3 regions of the Thalassospira sp. CA1 genome follow, and region 2 is predicted to be linked to each of the others. Evidence: predicted binding sites of a transcription regulator. Region 2 holds the regulator's gene; each other region holds the start of a gene.
The links. The regulator LexA, encoded in region 2, represses DNA repair genes until DNA is damaged. The targets are predictions, from matches to a motif close to ATGTTCTANTTTGGTTC.
Positions count from the first base shown of each region.

Region 1: recA (recombinase RecA) is a predicted target of LexA. The motif match lies at 1,966-1,982, and genes of this name have one in related genera.
Region 3: uvrA (excinuclease ABC subunit UvrA) is a predicted target of LexA. The motif match lies at 1,454-1,470, and genes of this name have one in related genera.

Region 1 is NZ_JBZCIA010000003.1:30,426-34,650, forward strand. It holds gene AC5Q5A_RS06955 (DUF1328 domain-containing protein) at 82-258, opposite strand; gene AC5Q5A_RS06960 (entericidin A/B family lipoprotein) at 312-452, opposite strand; gene recA (recombinase RecA) at 751-1,824, opposite strand; gene nikR (nickel-responsive transcriptional regulator NikR) at 2,110-2,589, opposite strand; gene AC5Q5A_RS06975 (DUF4198 domain-containing protein) at 2,695-3,483, shown strand; gene AC5Q5A_RS06980 (hypothetical protein) at 3,486-4,040, shown strand; gene AC5Q5A_RS06985 (DMT family transporter) at 4,041-4,225, opposite strand, start outside.
Region 2 is NZ_JBZCIA010000002.1:551,542-555,766, forward strand. It holds gene trpD (anthranilate phosphoribosyltransferase) at 1-612, shown strand, start outside; gene trpC (indole-3-glycerol phosphate synthase TrpC) at 609-1,406, shown strand; gene moaC (cyclic pyranopterin monophosphate synthase MoaC) at 1,426-1,905, shown strand; gene lexA (transcriptional repressor LexA) at 2,068-2,775, shown strand; gene AC5Q5A_RS06715 (ComEC/Rec2 family competence protein) at 2,853-4,225, opposite strand, start outside.
Region 3 is NZ_JBZCIA010000002.1:348,598-352,822, forward strand. It holds gene uvrA (excinuclease ABC subunit UvrA) at 1-1,443, opposite strand, end outside; gene fbaA (class II fructose-bisphosphate aldolase) at 1,653-2,732, opposite strand; gene nagA (N-acetylglucosamine-6-phosphate deacetylase) at 2,889-4,037, opposite strand.

The DNA of each region.
Region 1 (4,225 bases), on a different contig from region 2:
ACTTAACGCAGAAAAGGACGCCGAAATGGCGTCCTTTCTATAGGCATGTATGCTTCGTGCAGTTTTGCAACTGTCTGGTCATCAGACCGGCGGGCGACGGCCACGCAACGCGTTGACGACAAGCGATACGACAAACAGCACGAGGAAAACAAAGAACAAGATCTTTGCGATCCCGACGAATGTCCCTGCAAGTCCGCCAAAGCCGAGAACGGCGGCGATCAGCGCCAGAACCAAACAGAATATTGCCCAACCTAGCATGGGATTCTCCCACTATTGTTGCTTTAAGATAATGAATAACGATCCGTTACAGATCAGGAAGCGCCGTCCTGGATTGCTTCACCGGCATCTTCGACGTCTTCGCCAAAGCCTTCGGCAGTTTCACAGGCAGCAAGGCCAAGGCCCATACCCGAAATCATCAGAATCGCGAGAAACTTTTTCATCGTATTCGACATGTTCATTCTCCTGATTGATGGTGTCAAAGCTCACAGGAAATCAAACGGCGACAACCCATAATTGTTCCCGGCACTGTTCTTCCCGGTCAAATTTTCCGGCGCGAACAGCATTACAATCCATTGATTCTAAATGATATTTTCTCAATCGTGATCATTTTGGGGCACGTCAAGTGAAGGAGATCACGGCGGGCCTCCTTTACACAATTCCCTGTGAAACCAGACCGATCGATTGCGAACGAAAAAGGGCGGGGTACAGATGTATCCCGCCCTTTGAAATCATGTCACCTGATTGATCAGATCAATCGTCGTTGACCGGTTCGTCTTCGCTCATATTGGTCATGGCTTCGGCGATCAGACCGGCACTCTCGCGAATGCTGTTTTCGATCTCCTTGGTCATTTCCGGGTTCTCGCGCAGGAAGCTTTTGGCGTTCTCGCGGCCCTGACCGATACGGGTCGAGTTATAGGAGAACCAGGAACCGGATTTCTCGACGATGCCGGCCTTGACGCCAAGATCAAGGATTTCACCCATCTTGGAAATGCCTTCGCCATACATGATGTCGAATTCGACCTGCTTGAACGGCGGGGCCATCTTGTTTTTGACGACCTTGACACGCGTCTGGTTACCAACGACTTCGTCGCGGTCCTTGATCTGACCGATACGGCGAATATCAAGGCGGACAGAGGCATAGAATTTAAGCGCGTTACCACCGGTCGTGGTTTCCGGGCTGCCAAACATCACGCCAATCTTCATACGGATCTGGTTAATGAAGATGACCATGCAGTTCGAACGCGAAACGGAGCTTGTGAGTTTACGCAGTGCTTGGCTCATCAGGCGGGCCTGCAGACCAACGTGCGTATCGCCCATCTCACCTTCAAGTTCGGCGCGCGGCACAAGGGCAGCAACCGAATCGACGACCAGAACATCAATTGCGCCAGAACGCACCAGCGTGTCAGCGATTTCAAGGGCCTGTTCACCGGCATCGGGCTGCGAAATCAGGAGTTCGTCGGTATTCACACCCAGCTTGCGGGCATATCCCGGGTCAAGCGCGTGCTCGGCATCGACAAACGCACAGGTCCCGCCAAGCTTCTGGGCTTCGGCAACCGTGTGCAACGCCAGCGTGGTTTTACCCGAACTTTCCGGACCATAGATTTCGACGATACGGCCACGCGGCAGACCGCCAATGCCCAGTCCGATATCAAGACCGAGCGAACCGGTTGAAATGGCTGAGATATCAACGGCGCTTTCCCGCTGACCCAGCTTCATAATCGAACCTTTGCCAAATGCCCGTTCGATCTGCCCAAGGGCGGCTTCGAGTGCCTTCTGCTTATCCATAGTATCCTTATCCACCAAATGCAGCGCGGTCTGAATCATTGCTCGAACTCTCTTATTCCACAGGGCCGGGTTGGATGCAACGCAGGCGGTTCCCCGGACCTATAATGCGGAACGCCACCGCTAGACTGTTTTGCCTGTTGCCGCAGCCTGCCACTACGTTCTTATCGACAAAACAACTGAGAACATAATGCGAACATTCTCACAAAAATTCGGATGTTGCAAGTTTGTTCTCATTGCATCGAGCAGAACTTTCAGAGAACAGACACATCAACCGCCCGCCCGACAATAACGGGGCGTGGGGTCAGCGACGATTTGGCAACGCGATCAGGTGGTGATTTTAAGATGTTCGTGCTTATGGGCATGTCCGTGATGATCATCGCCATGATGATGGCTTTCGACATGCAGTTCGCCCGGCACGGTATAAAGCTGCCCGTGGCGCACGCCCGGCTGAGCCAGCACCTTGTCGGCAAAGGCACGGATTTCCGAAAGCCGCCCGCGCAATGTCACGCTTTCAAGGCAGGTATCATGATCAATATGGAAGTGAACCGTGGAAACCGTCAGATTGTGATGTTCGTGCTGGGTACTCATCAGGCGTGATGCCAGCATGCGTTCCTCGTGATCATAGACATAGTTCAGAACCGCAATCCCGACCCCGTCGGCATTGTCTTCAAGCTTGGTGTTCTGAAGCTTTTCACGGATCAGATCGCGAAATCCCTCTGACCGGTTGGTATAGCCGCGGTGATCAAGAAACGCGTCAAACGCCTCCATCAGATCGTCTTCAATCGATACGGTCACGCGGGTCATTTTGACTACCTCTCACAATCAACGGCTTGACGAGTATGATCTTTTTTGAAAAGTTCACACCCGCACATGGTTCTTCCATAAAAACAATTTCCCAAAGGAACGCAAATGTTTCAACCAAAGTTCGCAGCAAGCATGGTGATTGGTGCCGCAACGCTCCTGATCGGTCTGTCGGCAAACGCCCATGAATTCATCGCAAGCCAATCGCCTGAGATGGCGAAGCCGGGCGAGAATGCGACACTTATCCTTGATTCAACCCATCAGTTTGGCCTTCCGGAAGAAGCAGAAGGCGTCAATGATGTGCGCGCCACACTGATCACCGCTGACGGCACGAACGACATTGCGATTTCCCAAAATGACAACGCGCCCAATCTGATCGGTACGTTTGAAGTGCCCGATACCGCTGCCTGGATTTCCGGCCATCGTCTGGGTGTTGTCTGGTCCCAGACCCCCGATGGCTGGCAGGCTGGCGGCGCCGATGAACATCCCGATGCCATCGCATCGACCCGCTATGAAAAGTTTGCCAAGCTTCTGGTGGGTGGCCAAGGCTCAGCTGATTTTATTACCAAATCACTTGGTGATGCGCTTGAAATCGTGCCGCTCAGTGATCCGCGTGACACCAAGGTTGGCGAGGATGCCGAATTCCAGATCCTTTTGAACGGCCACCCGTTGACGACATCGGTTCTGGCAACCTATGCCGGATTTACTGAAACACCGTCATCCTGGGCCTATGCGACCGAAACGCTGAGCACCGAGGCTGGCAGTGGCATTGCCAAGGTCCGGATTTCGGCGCCCGGTTTGTGGATTGTGCGTGTCGCGGCTGACATGCCTGATGCCGAGGAAGGTGTCGGCAACCACAACATCCGTGCGACGCTATCATTCGCCGTTGATAAATGATCATGGCACGGACCGGTTTTGCATATTTATCGGTTCTGGTGGCCCTGCTGATTGCAGGGCCATTGGCCGTCCCTGCCCCCGCCCATGCCCATGGCGCTGGCTGGCAGGTCGAAGATAGCGCCAATACAAAGACCTATGGTTTCCGATATACCGACGGATCCCCGATGGCCTTTGCCGAGGTGGTTGTCACAACCAAGGACGGCAAGGTCTGGCAAAAGGCGCGCACGGACCGGATCGGTCAGTTTTCGCTTGGGCTTGGCAGCTCATCGCCACAAGATGCGCCAAGTGAACTCCACATCAAGGTGGCCGATGGCATGGGGCATGTTGTGCAATTGACCTATCAGCCAACCGATACCACCACCGCCACAGTCACCGCCCCCCCAGCGGGCGGACAGACAGCTGCTGCGTCGTCGGCAACGGCCATCCAAGGCACGCCCGCGCTGTTTGATTTGCCGATTTGGGCAAGCATCCTGTTTGGCTTCAGCATCCTCGCCAACCTGTTTGGCGGGCTTATGCTTTGGCAGCGTCGCCAGATGGCTCGGAAACAGTCGAACTGATCAGGGCATGAACAGCAAGGTCACCCCGCCAAAGGCAAGGCAGGTTCCGATTACGGCCTGAATGCCGACCGGCTTGCGCAGGATCAGGCCTTCATAAACGATCAGAATAACCGGCGGCAGCGCCATCAGGGTTGAGGCAATCCCGACATTGGCGTTTTGAACCGCCAGCATTGAAAGCCACACAC
Region 2 (4,225 bases):
CTGGAAAAGGCGCTTCGCGACATCAATCTCTGCTTCATGATGGCAACCCGCCACCATTCGGCGATGCGCCATGTCATGCCGACCCGCGTTGAAATGGGCACGCGCACCATCTTTAACCTGCTGGGACCGCTGGCCAACCCGGCCAAGACCAAACGTCAGGTTCTTGGTGTCTTTGCCAAACAGTGGGTCGAACCGATTGCCAATGTATTGAACCGTCTGGGATCGGTGCATGCATGGGTTGTTCATGGCCACAGCGGTCTTGATGAAATCTCGACCACCGGCCCGACCTATGTTGCCGAGGTCAAGAACGGCAAGGTCACAACATTTGAAATCAGCCCAAGTGATTTCGGGCTTGAAACCGTAACGCTTGACGACCTCAAGGGTGGTGATGCCGATGTCAATGCCAGGGCGATTACCGACCTTTTGGCCGCCAAGAAAAGCCCGTACCGCGACATCGTTCTGATGAATGCCGGGGCGGCACTTGTGGTCACCGGCATTGCCAGCGATCTGGCCGACGGCATCAAAAAGGCCGCAGACGCCATTGATAGCGGCAAGGCTGCCGAGACCCTGCAAGGGCTTGTCAAGATTACCAATGAAGGAACCCCGGCGTGAGCGACGTACTAGCCAAAATCTGCAATGACAAACGCGATCACGTTGCGGCCTGCAAGGCGCGCAAGACGCTTGCCACCCTCGAGGCCGAGGCAAAGGCACAATCAGCCCCGCGTGGTTTTATCAAGGCCCTTGAAACCAGTGTTGCCGATGGCCGTTATGGCCTGATTGCCGAAATCAAGAAGGCATCGCCGTCCAAGGGGCTGATCCGCCCGGACTTCAATCCGCCGGAACTCGCCAAGGCTTACAAGGCTGGCGGGGCAAGCTGCCTGTCGGTTCTGACTGACATCCCCTATTTCCAGGGCGATGACAGCTATCTGGTGGCCGCCCGTGCGGCGGTCGATCTTCCGGCCCTTCGCAAGGACTTCATGGTCGATCCCTATCAGATTACCGAGGCACGTGCCCTTGGTGCGGATTGCATCCTCCTGATCATGGCAGCCCTTGAAGATAGCCTGGCTTCTGAGCTTGAAGATGCCGCACACAGCCTTGGCATGGATGTTTTGATCGAGGTACACAACGCCCCGGAACTCGAACGTGCGCTCAAGCTCAAGTCACGTTTGGTGGGCATCAACAACCGCAACCTCAAGACCATGGAAATCTCGCTCACCACGACCGAGGAACTGGCAAGCATGGTCAGCGATGATCGGTTGCTGGTGGCCGAAAGCGGCCTGTTTACCCCTGATGACCTTGCCCGCATGGCAAAGGTCGGCGCTGAGTGTTTCCTGATCGGCGAAAGCCTGATGCGCCAGGACGACGTCGCAACCGCCACCCGCAACCTGCTTGGCCTTGCGGCCTGATCAATACTGGACAGAACCAATGGCAGACAAGCTTTCCCATATTGATGCCGGTGGCAACGCGGTGATGGTCGATATTTCGGCCAAGGCAGAAACTGCGCGCACCGCCATTGCCAAGGCACGGGTTCTGATGTCTTCCGAAACCGCCAAGCTGATTGCCAAGCGCGGCCATAAAAAGGGTGATGTTCTTGGCATCGCCCAGCTTGCCGGGATCATGGGCGCGAAAAAGACCCCCGATCTGATCCCGCTCTGTCATCCGCTGCCCCTGACCTCCGTCACCGTCGATCTCGAACTGGCCGAGGGTGTCGATGCGGTCGATATCACCGCCACCTGCAAAACAACTGGCAAGACCGGTGTCGAGATGGAGGCCCTCACCGCGGCCTCGGTTTCCGCACTCACCGTTTTTGACATGTGCAAGGCGGTTGATAAAAGTATGAGGATTACCGATTTGCGGGTCACCCGGAAAGAAGGTGGCAAGTCGGGCACCTTCGTCGCGGACTAACATCCTGTCCGAAATAACGGCCTAATATTCACATTTTTTGAAAAGTTGCCGCGATTATTCGGTTTTTGCGTTTAATCGCACAGACGCGCTTGACCCGCGAAAAGAACTAAAGTAGAACATTTATGTATCCTTTTTGTTCTTTTTACAGGTTCGGGAAATATCATGCTGACGCGCAAGCAATATGAGTTGCTGGTCTATATAGACAATTACCTTCGCGATCACGGGATTTCGCCCTCTTTCGACGAAATGAAAGAGGCCCTGAACCTTAAATCCAAATCCGGCATTCATCGCCTGATCACAGGCCTTGAGGAACGCGGCTTTATCCGCCGCCTTGCCCATCGTGCACGCGCGCTTGAGGTCGTCAGACTTCCGGAAAACAGCGATGATGACGCCCCGGAAACGCCAAACAATGTGACATCGCTTGCCAGTGTCCGAAAGGCCGCGCATCGGCCAACCACGGTGCCAACCGCCTTCTCGGAAGCCGGGGAATCCGTTGGTTTGCCGCTCTATGGCCGGATTGCTGCCGGTACACCGATTGAGGCCCTTCGCGATCAAACGACCATGGTACAGGTCCCGGCCGCCCTGCTTGGTGCCGGTGATCACTATGCCCTTGAAGTATCGGGGGATTCGATGATTGATGCCGGTATTCTGGATGGCGACACCGTTCTGATCCAGCGCTGCGAACAGGCCCATGACGGTACCATCGTGGTGGCACTCGTTGACGATAGCGAAGCCACGCTTAAGCGCCTGAAACGCGGGCGTGGTGAAGTTCTGTTGGAACCGGCCAACGCACGCTATGAAACCCGCGCCCTGTCGCCAGATCGCGTGCGCATTCAGGGCCGTCTGGTCGGGCTGCTGCGTCAGTACTGATTGCTTGCGCAAAGCTATCAACAAGAAACGCCCGGTGCACACGCCCGGGCGTTTTTGTTTTGTGTGAGAACAGGTTGTTAGCGCCCTGCTCTGCCGCCGATGATGATCCATGGCCAATTGCCGGTTTCCGCACGGACGGTGTTGATTACTGGATTTTCTTCAGCCTCAGACGGCAGTTTGATCGCAACACCGCCCTGCCACCACAGAACATCATCATCGATGACCATGCGCGCGCCAGAGGCCTGACAGATGGTTGGTAGATCTGTTTTCAGACTAACAATGATATCTGCATTACGGCAGGCATAAAACGGATTGGCAATCCGGCTTGCGACAATGATCCGTGACTGAACGATGTTAGCGCTAACACCAAGGGAGCACGGGTCGTTCTGGCAGACCTGTACGCGGCTTTGTTCCTGTTCGGGCCGAATGCCAAAGCGGCTCATCCAGATGCCTTTTTGAAAGTCATTCAGCCGTGATGAGGTATGCAGGATACCGGCATCGGGATCATAAACAGCCCAGCTTTCGCGGTCGCCTGATATCAGGATTTCGGGTTCTTTGTGCAGTGCCTGAAAGATGATGGCGGCAAAAATCACCGGAAGAACCGGCACGATCATCACCTTGTCGCGCCAGATAACGATCCATGCCAAGGCAAACAGCCCCAAGGCAACCGCCAGCATATCAAGGCCCGAGACATACCAAAGCCCCCAGTCCTGTGCGGCGACCAGTTCGGCTGTTTCCAAAAGCACCGTCAATCCGGGCTTCATCGCGGCCAAAGAAAGCCCCGATAACCCAATCGGGATCAGCGCCAACGTCACAACGATCCAGGGCATCACCCAGAATGCCATGACCGGAATGGCGACCAGATTGGCGAGTACGCCCAGCATTGAAATTCGACCGAAATGATAGCCGATGATGGGGGCAGTCACGGCCGTCACGATCAAACTGGTCAGCAGCAAGCCGGCAAGATAAAGACCAGCACGCTCGTACCAGGACAGCACCCCCTGCCGATCCAGCCAGCGCCGCCCCGGCCCGTCATAAAACGCAACAAGTGCACCAACAGCGGCAAAGGAGAGTTGGAAACTGGCGCCAAGCGCCGCATCAGGCCGAAGGATCAAAACAATGATCGCGGCAACACCCACAAGGCGCAGCGATATGGCACGGCGATCCAGCAGGAGTGCCAGCCAAACCACAAGCAACATGACAAAGGCGCGCTGGGTCGGAATGGTCGCCCCGGACAATCCGAGATAGACAAGCCCCGCCAGCATGGCCGCCATCGCCGCCCATTTCTTGATCGGATAGCGCAAGGCAATTGATGGAATGGCGGCCAACCCGAACCGGATCAGGAAAAACACCGTCCCGCAAAGCAAACCCATATGCAGGCCGGAAATCGCCAACAGATGCGCAAGCCCGGATTTGCGAAGGTTATCGGCAATATCCGGGGCCACTTCGC
Region 3 (4,225 bases), 200 kb from region 2:
CATCGATAAGTAATCTAGGCCGACATCGCGCAGGAACCGCAGACGATCATTGATTTCGCGCAGGATACGACGTGCGATCTCGGTTTCTTTTGCGTTCAGCTTATCTTCCAGTGCCAAGAACCAATCGGCGGCCTTGGCAATCGAAAGATCGGTGACCTGTGAAATGTCGCAGCCATCAACCTTTACCGCCAGTGCTTCGGGTTTCAGGCGTTTGCCCGCACAGGTCGGGCAGTGCGATACCATCTGGTATTTGGACAGTTCATCACGGGCCCACTGGCTGTCGGTTTCACGCCAGCGGCGCGACATGTTGGGAATAACACCTTCGAACGGACGTGACACCTTATAGCTACGCGATCCGTCATCATAGGTCACCGTGACTTCTTCGTCGCCAGATCCATGCAGGATGATGTCCTGTGCTTTCTTGGGTAGTTTTTCCCATGGCACATTGGTTTTGAAGTCAAAGTGCTTGGCGACCGATTTCAGGGTCTGGAGATAGTATTTCGATGTTGTGCTTGCCCATGGGGCCACAGCGCCGCCTTCAAGTGTTTTGCTTTCATCCGGAACGACCAGCATCGGGTCGAATTCCATTTGGGTTCCAAGGCCATCACAGGCCGGGCAGGCGCCAAACGGGTTGTTGAATGAAAACAGGCGTGGTTCGATTTCCTCGATGGTGAAGCCGGAAACCGGGCAGGCGAACTTTGCCGAAAACACAGTGGTTTCGCCGGTTTTGGCATCTTCGGTCAAAACGATGCCATCGGTAAGTTCAAGCGCTGTTTCAAAACTGTCCGCCAGACGGGTGGAAATGCCATCCTTGACGATCAGGCGATCAACCACGACTGAAATATCGTGTTTGAGCTTCTTGTTCAGTTCCGGTGCTTCGTCGATGTCATACATTTCGCCATCGATCTTGACACGCTGGAAGCCGCGCGCGCGAAGTTCACGCAGTTCTTTTTTGTATTCACCTTTACGGCCACGCACGATCGGGGCCAGAAGGTAAAGACGCGTACCTTCTTCCATCTCCATCACGCGGTCGACCATTTGCGAAACGGTCTGACTGACAATCGGAAGTCCTGTGGCAGGCGAATAGGGGATGCCGACACGCGCCCACAACAGGCGCATATAGTCATAAATTTCGGTGACGGTGCCGACGGTCGAACGCGGGTTCTTCGAGGTCGTCTTTTGTTCGATGGAAATGGCTGGTGACAGCCCGTCGATGTATTCGACATCGGGCTTTTGCATAAGTTCAAGGAACTGGCGGGCATAGGCCGACAGGCTTTCGACATAGCGGCGCTGACCTTCGGCATAGATCGTATCAAAGGCCAAAGAACTTTTGCCTGATCCCGACAGACCGGTAATCACCACAAGGGAATCGCGCGGCAGTTCAACATCAATGTTCTGAAGGTTGTGTTCTTTCGCACCGCGAACCGAGATTTTCGTCAGCATGTCGGGCCTTTTGTTCCTGAATTGTTCGGAAAGTGTATAGAGGAGCCGTAAGCTATACGCAAGCGCACCCCTGACAGTTCCTGTCAGTATTTGTCAGGAGATCCGCAATTAACAACCCGATGCATGACAGAGCCACGAAAAAGCCCGCCGAACAAGACCGGCGGGCTTTATAAATCCTGTGACCGGAACGGTCATATTTTTGATCAGGCTTAGCCTTTGGTAACCGTACGACCGGTTGCGCCAAGGTCCTTGAAAGCTTCTTCGAGGCGCGCGGCCATCGACAGTTCAGCTTCGCGGATCCAGACGCGCGGATCATACTGTTTTTTGTAAGGCTGATCGGTTTCCGGGTCGACCTGATACTTGAACGCACGTGCGTTGGCTTCGACATACTCGCCAACCGGGCGGGCATAGGCGAACTGGGTATCGGTATCGATATTCATCTTGAAGCAGCCATAGCTGACAGCTTCTTCGATTTTCTCTTTTTCCGAACCGGAACCGCCATGGAACACGAAGTCGAGCGGGCGATCACCCAGACCGTGCTTCTCAGCCACGTATTTCTGGCTTTCCAGAAGGATCTCCGGACGAAGCTTGACGTTGCCGGGCTTGTAAACGCCGTGCACGTTGCCAAACGCCGCCGCGACCGAGAAGTGGCCAAGCGGCGAGAGACGACGATAAGCTTCTTCGACTTCTTCCGGGCGGGTGTAAAGGCGCGGATCGATTTCCTCAACCGAGGTATCAAGCTCATGACCAATACCGTCTTCTTCACCACCGGTGACGCCGAGTTCGATCTCAAGGCTCATCTCGATGGCGGACATCCGTTTCAGGAAGGTCTCGCAGGTTGCAAGGTTGTCTTCAACGGATTCTTCGGACAGATCCAGCATGTGCGAGCTGTAAAGCGCCTTGCCGGTTTCGGCATAGGCCTTTTCGCTCCATTTCAGCATTTCATCGACCCATGGCACAAACTTGCGGTTTGCGTGGTCGGTATGCATGACAACAGCAACACCATAATGTTCAGCCAGAAGCTGTGCATGACGCGCAGCAGATACGGCGCCGAGAACACGGGCCGCAGCAGCGTCCTTGATGCCCTTGCCGGCAAAGAACTGTGCACCACCATTCGAAAGCTGAATGATAATGTCAGAACCGGCATTTGCAGCAGCTTCAAGGGCCGCGTTCATCGTGCTTGAAGACGTAATATTGACGGCGGGAAGGGCGTAACCGTCCTGCTTGCAGGCAGAAACGAGTTCGCGATAGGCAGCACCGGTAACAACACCGGGTTTAACGGAAGGCATGTGGGTACTCCTCCTGGGGGTCAGAGTAAAAACAGATCAGCAGCAAAATCACCTGAAGACCCTGCATACAAACTGTTACAGAGCCCAATGCATCTTCGAAATGCTGTCTCAGGTCAAGGCTTTCCGTCATAGACTTTCGGAAAATATTGCGTTTGCTCAGGCGTAACTCTCTTGCACGCCCTTGATCCAGCTTCGCGTCACATTGAACTGATCATCAAACAAAATCATATCGGCCTGATAGCCCGGTGCCAAGCGACCAAGAACATGACCAAGTCCCAGGAACTCCGCTGGATAAAGCGATGCCATGCGAAGCGCTTCATCAAGCCCGATTTCGGCCATTTGCATGCAATTGCGCACAGCTGAAATCATATCAAGGTCCGAACCCGCCAACGTCCCATCCGCAAGCGCGCAGCGCCCATCAACTGCAATGATTTCCTCATCGCCCAGCTTGAACCGTTTATCGGCGGCACCAACCGTTGGCATGGCGTCGGTGACCAACATCATCTTGCCTGCGGCCTTGGCGCGTACGGCGGTTTTGATCACAGCTGGATGGACGTGAAACCCATCCGCAATCAGGCCACACCACGTACGATCATCAGAAAGGGCTGCACCGACGACACCCGGCTCCCGATGGGTCAGGGGGCTCATGGCATTAAACAGATGCGTGAAGCCCTGCATGCCCTCGTCGATTGCCGACATGATATCGCCGTAGGTGCCCGCTGTATGACCGGCGCAAACGCGAACATCGCGCGCAACGAGCTTTGCGATGACACCTTTATCAAGCAGTTCCGGCGCAAGTGTGACCAAAGTGCAGCCGTTGCGAAGCCGGCAGACGAGTTCGATTGCATCAGGCTCCATCGGCCTGATCTGGTCCGCTGGATGCACGCCACGGCGCTTTAGATTGAGATACGGTCCCTCAAGGTGAATGCCCACGACACCAGCAACGCCGTTATCCAGTACGTCCTGAACGGCAGCAATCGCGGCCTCCATCTTTTCACGAGAATCGGTAATCAGGGTTGGCAGCATGGATGTCGTGCCAAACCGGCGATGCGCAGCGACCATGGTTTTAATGGTTTCAAGATCAGGCGCATCATTCAGCAAGACACCGCCGCCACCATTGACCTGCACATCAATCAGACCGGGGGCGAGGGTTTGGCCACTACCATCTATTGTTTTGATACTAGCAGGTAGATCGTTATCCGCAACAATGGCGTCGATCTTGCCATCCGTGACCAGAACGGAATGCCCACACAGGAAGCGTGTTCCGTCAAAGAGTCGGGCATTTGATATGGCAAAGTCACTCACGCCTGGGTCTCCGGTTGCTGCGTATCCAAGTACGGTAGTCGCAGGATCAGCCCTGCGGTCGTGGACGTTTGGGCATCGTAATTGGATGATTTGATGACGGCAACGACCTTAACGACCAATTGTGAAGAAGTCGTCTGTGCCGACCATCTTCTAGGATAGTCGAAATATTCGAACACGAACATTCCATA